Regions from separate parts of the Intestinimonas butyriciproducens genome, predicted to be linked through region 2. Evidence: riboswitches for the same ligand, from Rfam matches in the RefSeq annotation. Region 2 holds a riboswitch; each other region holds the start of a gene.
The links. Region 2 has a riboswitch for cobalamin ahead of SRB521_RS09655 (nitrogenase component 1). Riboswitches for the same ligand answer to the same signal wherever they lie in the genome.
Positions count from the first base shown of each region.

Region 1: another riboswitch for cobalamin. It lies ahead of SRB521_RS11810 (S-layer homology domain-containing protein); the one in region 2 lies ahead of SRB521_RS09655 (nitrogenase component 1).
Region 3: another riboswitch for cobalamin. It lies ahead of cbiD (cobalt-precorrin-5B (C(1))-methyltransferase CbiD); the one in region 2 lies ahead of SRB521_RS09655 (nitrogenase component 1).

Region 1 is NZ_CP011524.1:2,379,064-2,384,037, reverse strand. Features, by position in the region: gene SRB521_RS11820 (response regulator transcription factor) at 1-330, shown strand, start outside; gene SRB521_RS16550 (hypothetical protein) at 327-941, shown strand; gene SRB521_RS16545 (sensor histidine kinase) at 862-1,590, shown strand; cobalamin riboswitch at 1,934-2,159, shown strand; gene SRB521_RS11810 (S-layer homology domain-containing protein) at 2,297-3,973, shown strand; gene SRB521_RS11805 (hypothetical protein) at 4,021-4,326, shown strand; gene SRB521_RS11800 (DUF4430 domain-containing protein) at 4,323-4,974, shown strand, end outside.
Region 2 is NZ_CP011524.1:1,930,118-1,935,091, forward strand. Features, by position in the region: gene brnQ (branched-chain amino acid transport system II carrier protein) at 1-1,277, opposite strand, end outside; cobalamin riboswitch at 1,414-1,600, shown strand; gene SRB521_RS09655 (nitrogenase component 1) at 1,736-3,238, shown strand; gene SRB521_RS09660 (nitrogenase component 1) at 3,235-4,416, shown strand; gene SRB521_RS09665 (nucleotide-binding protein) at 4,413-4,974, shown strand, end outside.
Region 3 is NZ_CP011524.1:1,791,036-1,796,009, forward strand. Features, by position in the region: gene SRB521_RS09060 (cobalt-precorrin 5A hydrolase) at 1-138, opposite strand, end outside; gene cobM (precorrin-4 C(11)-methyltransferase) at 135-893, opposite strand; gene cbiD (cobalt-precorrin-5B (C(1))-methyltransferase CbiD) at 925-2,064, opposite strand; cobalamin riboswitch at 2,156-2,350, opposite strand; gene SRB521_RS09075 (B12-binding domain-containing radical SAM protein) at 2,436-3,308, opposite strand; gene hisC (histidinol-phosphate transaminase) at 3,311-4,378, opposite strand; gene SRB521_RS09085 (DUF951 domain-containing protein) at 4,375-4,569, opposite strand; gene SRB521_RS09090 (S1 RNA-binding domain-containing protein) at 4,773-4,974, shown strand, end outside.

The DNA.
Region 1 (4,974 bases), 450 kb from region 2:
CGGCGGAAGGGGGAGGTCCGGACGGAGCTGCTCACCTACGCCGACCTCGCCCTCAACCTCTCCGCCCGCTGCCTCCGGTGCGGAGAGCGCGAGGTGCGGCTGGGATTCAAGGAATTTGAGGTGCTGCGCCTCCTGATCGCCTATCCCAAGATGGTGGTCCCCAAGGAGGAGATCATTCTCAAGGTCTGGGGGGCGGACAGCAATGCCGAGGACAACAATGTGGAGGTCTATGTCTCCTTCCTGCGGAAAAAGCTTCTGTTTTTGGAGTCCGGCGTCACCATCCGTACGGTGCGGAAGGTGGGCTACTTTTTGGAAGTGGAAGAACCATGATCAAGCGCCTGCGCAAAAAATTTATTCTCACCAATATGCTCCTGGTCGCCCTGGTGCTCATCACCGTCTTTGGCGTGCTGGTGGGCTACAATTACCAGCGTCTGGTCCGGCAGAGCGAGGAGGCTATGCGCACGGCCCTGAAGTGGAGCGACGACGCGCCGCCCCCTGTGTTCCAGTTCGGCGCGTCTCATGAGGAGGAAATGGAGGAACAGGGCGAGGAACGCCGGTTCACGATGGTGCCAGTCTTTGTGGTCCTGCTGGACGAGGACGGCGGTCCCGCCCAGGTCACCGGCGGCAACAATGTGGAGGTATCCGACCAGGTGGTGGCCCAGGCCGTGGCCACAGCCACGGAGGAGAGCGGCGCCATATCGGGGTTGAACCCGCGCTATCTGCAGGACACGGACCGGGGGGGAGAACAGCCGGATCGCCTTTGCCGATATGGGCTGGGAGACCGACTCACTGTGGCCGCTGATCCGCTCCTCGCTGCTGGTGGGGGCGCTGGCCCTGGGCGGTTTCTTCGTCATCTCGCTGATGCTCTCCGGACTGGCCCTCAAGCCGGCGGAGGAGGCGTGGGAGCAGCAGCGCCGCTTTGTGGCGGACGCCTCTCATGAGCGCAAGACTCCACTCACCGTCATACTCACCAATACCGGCATCCTCCTCGCCCACAGCGGGGACACCATCGCACAGCAGCAGAAATGGGTGGAGTATATCCGGGACGAGGCGCAGCGGATGCGCGCCCTGGTGGAGGACCTCCTCTTCTTGGCCAAGAGCGACGCCGGAAAGGAGACTTCTCCGGTCACCGCGCCTGTGGATGTTTCAGAGCTCACCTGGAGCGCGCTGCTTCCCTTTGAGCCGGTGGCCTTCGAGCAGGGCGTGGAGATGGAGAGCGAGATCGCCGACCAGCTCACTGTCCAGGGCAATGCCGACCAGCTCCGCCGGCTGGTGGCCATTCTGCTGGACAACGCTGTAAAATATGCCGGAAACGGCGGCCGGGTCAAGCTCGTCCTCTCACGCCCGGAGCGTGGCGGCGTCTGCCTGACGGTCCACAATACCGGACCGGCTATCCCGCCGGAGCATCTGCCCCACCTGTTTGAACGGTTTTACCGCGCCGATGACTCCAGGGCCAGGACTTCCGGCGGTTATGGCCTCGGCCTCGCCATCGCAAAGCGCATCGTGGACGGGCACGGCGGCTCCATCACCGTGTCCAGCAGGGAGGACGCCAGCACGGACTTCACGGTGAGGCTGCCGCATAGTCAATAGACACGCCCGGAAAGCCAAGGGGAAGATTCACACATTGTTCACGCATCCTTCAAAGATTGTCCATTCATTTTCGGGAAAGCTGTGGTATCCTTATCAGCGTAGACAGGAAAGCAAACAATCATTGCCGTACCATCTATCTCAAACCTCCTCTCTCTTTCTCAACACCAACGAAACGCGGCGGCGCCCCAAAAGGCGCCGCCGCGTTTCGTTGGTGCCGCACGGGCGGGGCGGAAACGTGCAATTGACATTTCGGCGGCGGAATAGTATTCTATAAGGGACCGGAATACACAGGGAAACGCCTCTCGGCTCTGCGCGAGCCATGGGGGAGCCGTGAAATACAAAATTGAATACTGCTTTGAGTGGCCCGCACGAGGGGCTGCCGCAGCCTTGCGGCGTGTATCGTGTGGGATGAAAAGGGAACCCGGTGAAAATCCGGGACGGACGCCGCCGCTGTAAGGGTACGTTCGGCCAGTGACGAAAGTCAGCCATTGTATCGGATCGGATACGATAAGGCGGGCCGATGAGAAGTGTACCTAAGTCAGAAGACCTGCTTGAAGTATATCCTCCACCGTGCGTGAAGTGGATCAGGGATAGACTGCGACAGGACGACACAGGAAAACGGCTGTGGCGCGGGGCAAAGCCCCGCGCCACAGCTTTTTTTGACGAAAAGAGGCCATTTGTAAGGAAGGAAAAGGAGGAGAAACGAATGAAACAGAGATGGAGACGGCCGGTATCGCTGGCGCTGGCATGGGTACTGGCGCTGAGCCTGAGTACCGGAGCGTGGGCGGCGGTGTCGGACGAGAGGCTGGCCGACACCGTTACGGACACAGCGGCGTACATGTACCGCACGGTGAAGGATCCCCAGGTGGGGTCCATCGGCGGCGAGTGGGCGGTGCTGGGCCTGGCGCGGAGCGGGTATGAGGTGCCTGAGGAGTACTATCAGAAATACTACGCCACGGTGGAGAGCTATGTGAAGGCCTGTGACGGGGTGCTCCACGACAAGAAATACACGGAATATTCGCGTCTCATTGTGGCGCTCTCGTCCATCGGAAAGGACGCGCGGGACGTGGCGGGGTACGACCTGACCAAACCCCTGGGCGACTACGGCAAGACGATTTGGCAGGGGCTCAACGGCCCGATCTGGGCGCTCATCGCGCTGGATTCAAAGGACTACCCCATGCCGGAAAATCCCGAAGCGGCGACGCAGGCGACGCGGCAGATGTATATCGACCGCATCCTGGACTGCCAGCTCCCGGACGGCGGATGGAGCCTGTTCGGGGGCACGGCGGCGGCGTCCTCGGGGGACGGGGTGTCGGACCCCGACATCACGGGGATGGCGCTCCAGGCGCTGGCAAAGTACCAGGACCAGGCGGCGGTGGCAAAGGCCACAGAGGAGGCCCTGGCGTGCATGTCGAAGCAGCAGGACGCGAGCGCGGGCTATGCGTCCTGGGGGACGACCAATTCGGAGAGCTGTGTACAGATGATCGTGGCGCTGTGCGAGCTGGGGATCCCGCTGGACGACAGCCGGTTCGTGAAAAACGGAAAGACCATGCTGGACAATCTGATGACCTTCTATCTGCCCGGGAACGGTTTCCTGCACACGGCGGACGGGTCGGGCTCGAACCAGATGGCCTCAGAGCAGGCATTCTATGGCCTGATCGCAGCCCAGAGGGCCCGGGACGGGCGGAACAGCCTCTACCGGATGGGAGATTCCCTGACGGTGACGGGTGAGCTGGCCGGGGCCAAGCCGGGGGAGGGACTGGAGGGGAAGGACCCCGCGGTCACGTATATGCCCATCGTGGACCGTGAGGCCACCTTCCCGGACATCACCGGCGTGAACGCCCACAAAAACCAGCCCGCCATCGAGTCCCTGGCTTCCCGCGGGGTTATCAGCGGGAAAAGCGACGGGAACTTCGACCCGGACGGGGACATGACCCGGGCGGAATTCGCCGCCATCGTGGTGAAGGCTCTGGGTCTGGCGCCGGCGGCGGCGGACCGGTTCACCGACGTGCCCGCGGACGCGTGGTACGCGGGATATGTGGGCACGGCCAGCACGTACGGCATCGTGACCGGCACGGGAGACGGGAGCGCCTTCCGGCCCGACGGGACCATCAGCCGCCAGGAGGCGGCGGTGATGGTGGCCCGGGCGGCCAAACTCTGCGGGATGGACACGGCCCTGGACACCGGCGCCATTCGGGACATCCTGGCTCAGTTTACCGACTATGTGACCACGTCGGAATGGGCCCGGGAGGGGCTGGCCTTCTGTTACCAGGAGGACATCCTGGACCAGTCGGCTCTGGAGATCCGACCCACTGCGGCCATCAAGCGCTGCGAAATCGCCCAGATGCTGTTCAACCTGCTGGGCAGCGCCAATCTGCTGTAAATCTGTAAAGTTCTGTAGAGTAAGGAAAAGGAAAGGAAGTGCCCATCATGCATGTGAACTGGTTCAAGGACCCTGACAACGTGGTGTACTGCAAGGAGGAGGAGGTCCTCCCCCGGCTGTCGAAGGAGCTGGGGATCGGAGATCTGGCGGAGCGCGTGGCAGCCTTCCGCGCGGCGCCCGCAGCGGAGGGGATCAACCTCAAGGGGCTCCGGCGGACAACGCTGAAGCTGTTCGTCCCTAATCTCACCTTCCCCGAGCCCATAGAGATGGGGGAGAACGTGTGGATCTACATGGGGGAGCTGTGTCCGGCGTACTGCCTCTATACACCGTGGGAGGACGGTGAGAAGAAGTGAAGCTGACCAGGGGAAAGGTCGTCGGCGTACTGGCGGTGCTGGTCATCCTGGCGGCGGCGTTCTGGTATGGCGGCGGTGCGCCGGGGTTGCAGGGGTGGACGGTGGAGAAAACCACCCCGCCCCCCGTTTCTCTGGAGACGGCCGGCTCCACACCCCAGACCACGCCTTTACCGTCTGCAAGTCTGGTGCCCGCCGCCTCGGCACTCCCCGCTCCAACGGAGAACCCCGCGGCGCAGGAGGAGACGGAGCCGGCGGCCACCCCCGCGCCCACCTCCGGGATCGAGTCCCGGCCCGGAGGACTGGAAGGGGGATTCACCGCAGAGGAGAAGATCGCCGCTGCCCAGGCCATCGCGGGAGGCTCCTCCCCCGGTGTGGAGAAGGGGGACGCTGCGTACTCCGAGGCCCATGGCATGGTCCTGGACCCCAACACGGGCAAGGACAAATATCTCACAGACCCGGTGCCGGAGGGAAAGCCGCTGCCCGTAGAGCCCCAGGACGCCTCCATCTCAGATACGGCCTATACCTGCACACTGTCCATCTCCTGCGCCACGATCCTGGACAACATGGACTGGCTGGACCCTGAAAAGGTGGAGCTGGTGCCGGAGGACGGCTGGATCCTGGAGCCCACCACCGTCACCTTCTACGAGG
Region 2 (4,974 bases):
AGCAGGACGCCCACCAGAATACCCAGGAGAGCCGGGATCACCCAGCCCAAGCCAATGGAGGCCAGAGGCACCGCGTCCAGGAGCGGGATTGGGACTCCCAGATCCTTTAGCGCAAAGAGGACGCTGCACACACCGGTAACCGCCACAGGGACCGAATAGGCGCAGCGATGCTCCGCCAGCCGCTTCTGAAAGAAGGAGAGCGCAATGAGCACAATGGCCACCGGGTAGATCGCCCCCAGAACTGGAACGGATATCCGAAGGATAAGGTCCAGCCCGGCATTTGCGATCGCCATGCTTACCACCGCAAACATCGCGGCCCATCCCCGATAAGAGAGTCTGGGCCAGAGCAGGGAAAAATACTCGCCGCAAGAGCTGATGAGCCCCACACAGACATTGAAGCAAGCAATGACAAAAATCGCCGCCAGCAGTAGGCTGCCGGTTTTTCCAAACAGGGCGGGAACAATATTGGTCAGCACCACCGCGCCGTTGGCGGCCCCCGGGAAAGCCCCTCCGGACAGCGCTCCCACGTGGGCCAGCATGGAATAGACGGCCAGAAGCATGGCGCCGGCGATCCAGCCGGCCCGGACCGTACTCTTCACCACGTCCTCCTCCCGCTCCACTCCCATGGCACGGATATTCAGGGAAATGATGATGCCGAAGACCAAGGCAGCAATGGTGTCCATGGTCTGGTAGCCGTCTAGGAAGCCTTTCGCCACGGGATTTGCGGCATAGGCCGCATCCTGGGGCGGTCCGTAGCCCTCCAGCGGATTTACAAGACAGCCTACGAAGGTGACCACGATCAGCAGGATCAGAATGGGGCACATGACCTTGCCCAGGCGATCCGTCAGCTTCTCCGGACGGAGCGCCACCCACAGGGAAGCGGCGAAAAACACCAGCGAATAGAGCAGTTGAAGCAGCCCGAGGGGGGCGTCCGGCCCCGCAAAGGGAGGGACCGCCATCTCAAAGGAGGTGCTGGCCGTTCTGGGAATGGCCAGACACGGGCCAATGGACAGATAGGCCAAAATGGTGAACACCCGTGAAAAGAGTGGATGTACCCGGTTCCCCAGCGCGGCAAGTCCCCCGGACCGTGCCACCGCCACCACGCCCAGCACCGGCAGTCCCACTGCGCTGAACGCCATTCCCAGCATGGCGGGCCAGGTGAGCGTTCCCGCCTGCGCGCCGACTCCGGGTGGGAAAATCAGGTTCCCCGCGCCAAAAAACATGGAAAAAAGGGTGAATCCAACCAGCGCCTGGCGTTTTCCACTGAGCTTTTTCATCGCGCTCCTCCGTCCGACCGAAATCTCACATCTTTAGGAATTTATTATACCGGAGTATTCTCCCATTGTAAACAGGCCGTTTCGCCTGTCCGTGAGATTCTATGAAAAAACTCTTGTGCTTTCGATCAGAAAGTAGTATATTGTCATATGTACAAGTTCCGGTTTTTACCGGTGAAAATGGAAGCGGGTGAGAATCCCGCGCGGTCCCGCCGCTGTATGCGCATCAGGCCCCTCCATTGTTGCCACTGAGAATGTTCACATTCTTGGGAAGGCGGAGGTTTCGCTGCGTAAGCCAGAAGACATGCTTGTATATCTCTTGTCTGCTTGCGTGGAAACGAGCCTGGACAGAGTTTCAGTATGGAGCCGTTTTGCTCTCATACTGGTTTTTTGCGACGAATTCGGGTCGCATAGCCGTAACGGCTATGCGACCCTTTTTATTTTTTCAGAGGTGATTCTGCATGCACCAGCCCTTCTTTGACGATCTTCGCACCCTGATGTATCCCTCCGCCCTGCTTCATACCTTCGGGGTCAACGGGAAGGTCTCCGGCAGTGTGGGGGCGGCCGGAGAGATAGGCGGCGGTGTGGTCGTCATACTCCACGGCCCAAGGGGCTGCGGCTTTCACTACCGGCACTCCGCCAGGCGCCGGCACCAGCCCTTTTACCCTCTGCTGTGCTCCGACCTCACGGAGCGCGAGATCATATGCGGTGGAGCGGACGCGCTGCGCCGCACCGTCTCGGAAGCTTGGGATCGCTACCGTCCCGCCCTCATTCTGATCGTCCCCACCCCTGTGAGCGATATCTTGAACGAGGACATCCGCGCTGTGGCGGAGGCGTCCCGCACCCAGGGGATTCGGGTGGCTGCCGTCCAGTCGGAGCTCTTCTCTCACCGGGACAAAAACTATTCCCGCACGCGGGTGCGGGAGTTGGCCCGTCAGAAAATCACCGGAGACAACCGTCTGGAACTGGAGCTTAAGGGGTGCGGCTTTACGGAGGTGCTCTGGGCCCTGGTGGAGCAAGTGATGGAGCCCCAGCCCCCCCTTCCCCGCAGCGTGAATATTGAGACGGTGGGCTGGGGGAGCGAGGGCACCCTGGTCCTGAAGGAAATCGGTTCTTTTCTGGGCCAGTGCGGCATCACCGTCCACTGCTGGATCCCCAGCGCACCGCTGGAACTTCTGATAACGGCGCCGGCCGCCCGGCTCAACCTGGTCAAACGAGTCCGCTGGGCCCGGAGGATGAAGGAAAGGTTCGGCACCGACTATCTCCATCTCGGCGGCGCCGGACGCTATACGGGCCTGGAGGGTATCGCCCTCTTTTACCGTGATATCGGGGAAAAGCTGGGCCTTCTGGACGAGATGGAGCCCCTTATCGCTACAGAAACGGAGAAGGCGCTGGCCCAGACCGAAACGGCCCGCCGCACACTGGCGGACTACCGCTGCGCTCTGGTGTGCCGCGGGCTACAGACCGCTCCGCTCCGCCTCAAGCTGTATGCCAGCCTGGGGCTGCCGATCAGCCACATCTGTCTGATCCTGACCCCCGAGATGCGCCGCGAGATGGCCCTGACTCCAGAGCTGGAGGCACAGCTGATGGACCGGATTCAGGACGCCGCGGGGCTTTATGCCGGCGGCAGCCCCATCCTGCTGAATCCCGGCGAGGCGGAACTGCGTGAGGTCTTTGCCGTTGTGGACGCGGTGGTGGGCACGGGGGACGTTACCCTGGAAGGGCTGGGCGCGCCCCTGATCCCCGCTATGAGCGAGACCGTCTCCCTCTCTTTTGAGTCCTATGTCCGGAACGTATTCCGCCTCTGTGACCGACTGTCCGCCCGCACCGCACGGGACGAACTCATTCTGAACCGGATGCCCTTTCAGACCCGCCATTACCCCCTGTATGACGGCTCTGAAAGTCTGTGGGCCAAAGAGATGTGGGAGCGCATGTGGCTCTATCGAAAGGAAAATGTGCAATGAAAACGGCGGACGGCTGCAAACTCTTTGGCGCGCACCAGGCCCTTACCGGTATCCAGGGCGGCGTGGTCCTGCTCCACTCGGTGGTGGGGTGTAATTTTGGCTCTATGGCTTTCCATGCGGCCTGTGATATGGCGGACATCCGCCAGACCTGCACGGTCATCAGCGACAGCGATGTGATCTTCGGCGGGGAGGAGTCGCTGTCCCGCGCCCTGCGTCACGCGGAGGAGCTCTGCTCCCCTGAGGTGATCTTCCTGGTGACCGGCTGCGTCAGTGATATCATTCAGGACGATGTCCATTCGGCGGCAAAGGCCTTTCAGAGGCGGGCCAGAGTGGTGACCGTGGAGGCCGCCGGCTACCGCGGCGGGTTGGAGGACGGCTATGAGGCCGCACTGACCTCCTTGGCTGAGCTCATGTCCCCCCTCCCCACCGCGGAAACTCCCGCCATAAACCTGCTGGGGCTGGGTGCAGACGACCATCGGGCCGGCCCGGACCTGGAGGCCCTCCGGGGCCTGCTCCATGGCAAGGTCCGCCTGAACACCGTACTCTCCCGCTGCTCGCTGGAGGAGCTGCGGCGCGCCCCGTCGGCAGGGCTCAATGTGGTCCTGGGCCGGGGCGTGGGCTTGGCCCGTGAGATGGAGCGGCGGTTCGGCATTCCCTTCGAGGTGTTGGACTATCCCTACGGCCTTACCGGTGCCGAAGGGCTCTGGCATTGTCTGGAACGCCGATTCGGGCTGGATTTTTCCGAGGAGCGCGCCTCCTTCCGCCGACGGACCGCCGAGGGACTTCGCCCGGTCTACTCCTATCTTCAGGCCCTCTATGGCATGCCGGTCTCCCTGATTGGCTCCGGCGCCCGGAGCCGGGGCATGGCCCGCTTTCTTATCCGCGAACTGGGGATGGAGGTGGCCTGCCAGGCGGAGCGCGAGGCACTGACCGATCTGGAGGACTTTTTCGACAGGGTCCGCGCCTCTGAGACCGCCGTACTGTTTGGTTCGTCTTTTGAGGCGGAGCTGGCGGAAGAGTTGGAGATCCCTCTGCTCCGCTATGACTACCCGGTTTTTGACCGGCTCTGCGTGACCTGCCGTCCCTACGTCGGCGCAGAGGGGACGCTCTGTCTGACGGAGGACCTGCTCAACGAGATCATGGGGACGCGGAATCAAAAGGGGGCGCTGTACCAGTGAAAAAGATCTGTGTCTACGGCAAGGGTGGCATCGGCAAGTCCACCACCGTGGCCAACGTGGCGGCCGCGCTGGCAGAGGAGGGTCTGCGGGTCGCCGTGGTGGGCTGCGACCCCAAGGCGGACTCCACCCGGTGCCTCATGGGCCGCCGGATCCCATCCGTACTCGACCAGCTTCGGACCAGCTCTGCCGCTCCGGTGTCCTTTACCGGATACCGGGATATCCTCTGCGTGGAGTCGGGCGGGCCGGAACCCGGCACAGGCTGCGCGGGCCGGGGCATCGTGGCCGCCCTTCGTGAGATCCAGGACAGGGGCCTGCTGGAGGACAGAGATGTCGTCCTCTACGACGTCCTTGGAGACGTGGTCTGCGGCGGCTTCAGCATGCCTCTGCGGGAAGCGATCGCCGATGACGTGTACCTGGTGACCACTTCAGACTTTATGGCCGTCTATGCCGCCAACAACATCTGCCGGGGCGTTAAAAAATATGCGGAAAGCGGCGGCGTCCGCCTCTCCGGAGTGGTCTACAACGGTCGGAGCGGACGGGATGACCCGTCGGTGGCCC
Region 3 (4,974 bases), 140 kb from region 2:
CTCGTAAGTCGGGAACGCCAAATTCAGCCGTGCGGGAACCGCTATCATGCAGCTGTTTCCCAGTCCCGTCAATTTCTCCGCCAGCGCCTGGGCCAGTGCCGCCCCCCGCGCGGTAAAGGCGGTGAGCGCCAGTCTCACGATTCACTCCCCACCCGGTAGCCGTGGGTAAATCCGGGATCATAGAGCTTGGAGCGCTCATACTGGCCGCCCAGGAAGCCCCCCACGGTAATAAGGGCCGTCTTGGTAACCTGGTTTTCTTTTGCCGTCCGGGCCAGGGTGGAAACCGTGCAGCGGTATACCCGCTGTTCCGGCCAGGTGGCCTTATAGACAATCGCGGCCGGGGTATCGGGTCCATATCCGCCCTCCATCAGCTCTCTCTCCACATCTTCGAGGAGTCCTGTGGAGAGGAACAGCACCATCGTGCAGCCATGCGAGGCCATTTTAGACAGCTTTTCCCTTTCGGGGACCGGTGTCCGGCCTGCCATCCGTGTGATAATGACGCTTTGCGAAACCTCCGGAAGGGTATATTCCGCCTCCAGCGCGGCCGCCGCACCGGAAAAAGAGGATACGCCCGGTGTTACGTCATAGGCGATCTCCAGCTCGTCCAAGCGGTCCATCTGCTCCCGGATGGCCCCATAAAGAGAGGGGTCTCCGGTGTGGAGCCGAACGGTGGTGCCTCCGGATGCCTCCGTGGCCTTCATCACATCTATCACATCCTCCAGGGTCATGGAGGCACTGTCATAGATGGCACAGTTCTCTTTCTTGTTCTCCAGAAGCGCCGGATTTACCAGAGAGCCGGCATAGATGATCACATCCGCTTCCCGCAGAAGCCGTGCGCCGCGGACAGTGATGAGGTCCGCGGCTCCGGGGCCCGCGCCAATAAAGTGGATCATAGTTTCCTCTTCCTTTCCGTTTGAAATGGTCTCAGTCCGGGGCGTGGAGCGCGGCCAGCCGCTCCGCTCCCGGCGTCCGGCCCAGTATCCCATGCTTGTTGGAGAAAAAAATGGCCTCGATGTCCATATCCTCTCCCGCCCGTGCCTTGAGCCTCTGGTCCAGTGCACCGGCCAGGGATGCCATTACAGGCTCCCGCAGTCCGGCGCGGTCCAGAATATCAACTGCTTCGTCTGTGGTGATGGCCAGAAACACCGCCTCCACAACAGTACGGTCCCCACCGCACAGGGCTGTATGCGCCGCCAGGGTCTCCCGCCTGGCATCGGATACCCTGGAGTGCGTATTCATGTTTCCCGCCGCAGCCTTGCACAGCTTGCCCAGATGGCCCACCAGCAGAAAGCTGCGAAATCCCAACCCTGCTGCGTGATCAATGGCCTCTCCAATATAGTTGGAGCAGGTGGCCCAGTGGTCCAGCGACAGGTGGAGAACTTCCCTTGAAAAATGTTCGCCGTAATTACCAGGAGTCACCACGATGTCTCCCACCCCCGCCGCAGCCTGCACGTCCAGCTCCAGACGCAGGGAATCTATAAGTGCGGCTTCACTCATAGGCCGCACAATGCCGGAGGTCCCCAGGATAGAAATGCCCCCTGTGATCCCCAGCCGGGGATTAAAGGTCCTTTTTGCCAATTTCTCCCCTGCCGGGACGGAGATCTCCACCCGGAGCCCCTCGGAGTACCCCGCCTTCCGGCGTACTTCCTCCATCTGGCGAAGGATCATTTCCCGGGGCACATGATTGATGGCCGCCTCGCCTACCGGCTGGTCCAGTCCGGGCCGGGTGACCCGCCCTACGCCCACCCCGCCTTCGATGGTGACTTCGCGGGCTTTCGTCTTTTCCACCTTGGCAAAAACCAAGGTGCCATGGGTGGCGTCCGGGTCATCTCCCCCGTCCTTCCGGACCGCACAGGAGGCCCATCCGCATCCCGACGCCGGCTCTAAGAGCTCGGCTTCCACAGGGATGCCGGCGGGCGTCTCCACCCGGACCAGAGCGGGCATCTCCCCTGTGAGCAGAAGCTCCGCCGCCCCCCGTGCCGCGGCGGCGGCACAGGTACCGGTCGTATACCCGCAGCGGAGACGGCCGCGGCCAACGGAGATATAGTGTTCAAAGGTGCCCATACGCCGCCTCCCGACAAAAAATGGTCCCTCTCCGGGCGGAGAGGGACCATGAAAATGGGCATGGCACTGCCGCTCTCCACCTAAGAGTCATGCTTGTGTATTCCGCACGGCAGGTCTCCTGGCTTGCGCTTCTCCCTCGGGCGTCCCTTCTCGGCAATCGATCATTACCAATGGGCTTTTGTACGCCGTCGTCCACGCTTACAGTAGAGGTAAGACTGCGCCGGTCTTTCACCGGACTTCCCTTTTCAGCAGCTGCGTCGCTGCACCAATGCGATACTCCGTATTTTGTTTTCCTATCTATTATAACAAGTAACCCGCAGGAAGTAAAGGCATTCTTCTCCACCTGTCCCTCCCATTTTTCCGTCCCTCCATCAGAGTCCCCGGCTCCACTCCGGCCGCATCCCGGTACCGCTCTCCAGCGCTTGGTCCAGACGGGATAGAAAGTATGCACGGTCTTCGGGCAGGCCTCCCTTCAGAGGCACGTAATTGGAGGCATGGTCGCAGGTAAAGTGGAGCGGGTCCACCGCCAGCTTTTCAATGAGCAATCGTGCCTCCCGCAGGGTATCCCGCGCCGTGGCCGCCTGAAATCTTCCCGCTCTCCATTCCTGATAGAGATCTGTGCCCGGATACAGCGTCAGCGTCAGCGCCGAGAGATGCCTGGGGCGCATCTCATTGATCATGGCCGCAGTATCCAGAATATGCCGCCGCCCAGCCTCACCAGGGCCGGCCAGACCCAGGATCACCATGACCCAGAGGTCAAAGCCCGCCTCCCTGAGACGGATTCCCGCCTCCAGCATCTGCCGCGCGTCCGCCCCTTTTTTGACCGCGTGCAGAAGCGCGTCGCTTCCGCTCTCCACTCCCAGATAGGCACGGGTCAGCCCGGCCTTCCGCAGGGTTTTCAGTTCTTCCGGTGTTTTGGAAAGCGTGCTCAGCGGCCCAGCATACGTGGTCACCTTCTCCAGGGATGGGAAGGCGTCATAAAGGGCGTCCAGAATCGAAAGCAGTTCCTCCGTTTTCATGATGATCGCATCTCCGTCACAGAGGAACACCCGACGAAGGTCCCCATAGCAGGCTTTTGCCATGCGGATATCCTCCAGGATATCCGGCAAAGGGCGGATATGGAACCGTTTCCCCCGATACATCCGGCAAAACGTACAGGTGTTGTGAGAACACCCCACCGTGGTCTGCAGGAGATAGCTCTTCCACTCTCCGGGCGGACGGTAGATATCACCTTCATAGCGCATATTCAGCCCTCCGTCAGCGCCTTGAGGGCTGCACAGAGGGCGTCCATCTCATCGTCCGTCCCGACACTGATGCGCAGATAGTTGCCGATACGGGGCCGGTCAAACCAGCGCACCAGGATCCCCTGCTCCCGCAGCCCGTCCAACAGCGCCTTTCCGGTGCGTTTCGGATGGCTGACAAACAGGAAGTTTGCCTTGGACTCCAGGACAGCAAACCCCATTGCACGCAGCCGCTCCTCCGTCCGCTCCCGGGTGCGGATTACGCGTTCTCTCATCTCCTCAAAGTAGGGCCCATCCTCCAGCGCCGCCACGGCTCCCGCCTGCGCCAGACGGTCCACTGTATAGGAGTTGATGGAGTCCCGCACACAACAGAGCCCGGCGATCAGATTCGGACTGCCCAGCGCATAGCCCACCCGCAGTCCGGCCAACGCGCGGCTTTTGGAGAGCGTGCGCACGACCACCAGATTGTCATACTCCTTCAGCAATGTGTCGGCCGATACGCCGCCGAAGTCCACATAGGCCTCGTCCACCAGCACAACCACATCCCGATGCTCCTCCAGCACCCGCCGGATATCCTCCAGATCCACCGACCGGCCTGTAGGAGCGTTGGGATTGGCGATGACCACGCCGCCGCAGTTTTCAGCCTTGCAGAACCGCTCCACCGGAAGAGAAAAATCCTCATCCAGCGGGATCTGCCAGGCTTTGAGCCCAAAATAGTCGGTATAAACAGCATAAAACGTGTAGGTGATATCCGCAAAAAGAATCGGACGCTCCGGATCAAAGAAAGCCTGAAAGCAAAAAGCCAGGACCTCATCGGAGCCATTTCCCGGGAAAACCTGTTCCGGTGTTACCCCATGGAGCTTGGCGGCGGCTGCACGCAGCCCGGCACATTCCGGATCCGGATAGAGCCGCAGCCCCTCCCCCGCCGCCGACTTTACGGCTTCCACTACTTTGGGCGAAGGGGGATAGGGGTTTTCGTTGGTGTTCAGTTTGATAAACGTCCTGCCCCTGGGCTGCTCACCCGGCACATAGGGCACCGCATCCCGGATTCGCCTGCTCCAATACTCTTTCATGCTTCGTTCCCCTCACTGTGCAGGATTTTTTTGATATTCTTCTCCGCCTTGCTGCGCGGAAGCATGACCTCATGCCCGCACCCCTGGCAGCGGAGGCGAAAATCCATCCCCACCCGCAGCACCAACCAGTGTCTGCTTCCACAGGGATGCGCCTTTTTCATCTCTAACACATCGCCCAGTCGGACATCCATGCTTATCGCCTCCTGAAAAGATTCCCCTTTTGCCGCAAAATGACAAAGCGCTCACCCCTACGGACAAAGACATCCTCTTCCGGGGCCGCCACAACGGATGGTATTATTATAGGTTCCCCGGGTCTCCCTGTCAATTCCGGGTGTCCCCCCGCATATAGTGGCTTATCAGCAAAAAAACGGAGTATCGGAAAGGAATGATCGGGATGATCAGTCATTTTCTCCCCGAGGGCAGACGCTTGACCGCTCCGGACAATCTGGCCGCCTGCGCCACAGTGTCCGCGCTTCGCTCCGCCCGGGACCGGGGCATGATTTTAGAGGGCCGCGCCCTCTCCTGCAGCACGGACCACGATTTGACCGTTGCCGTAGGCCCTTTTACGGGCCGTATTCCCCGAGAGGACACCGCTT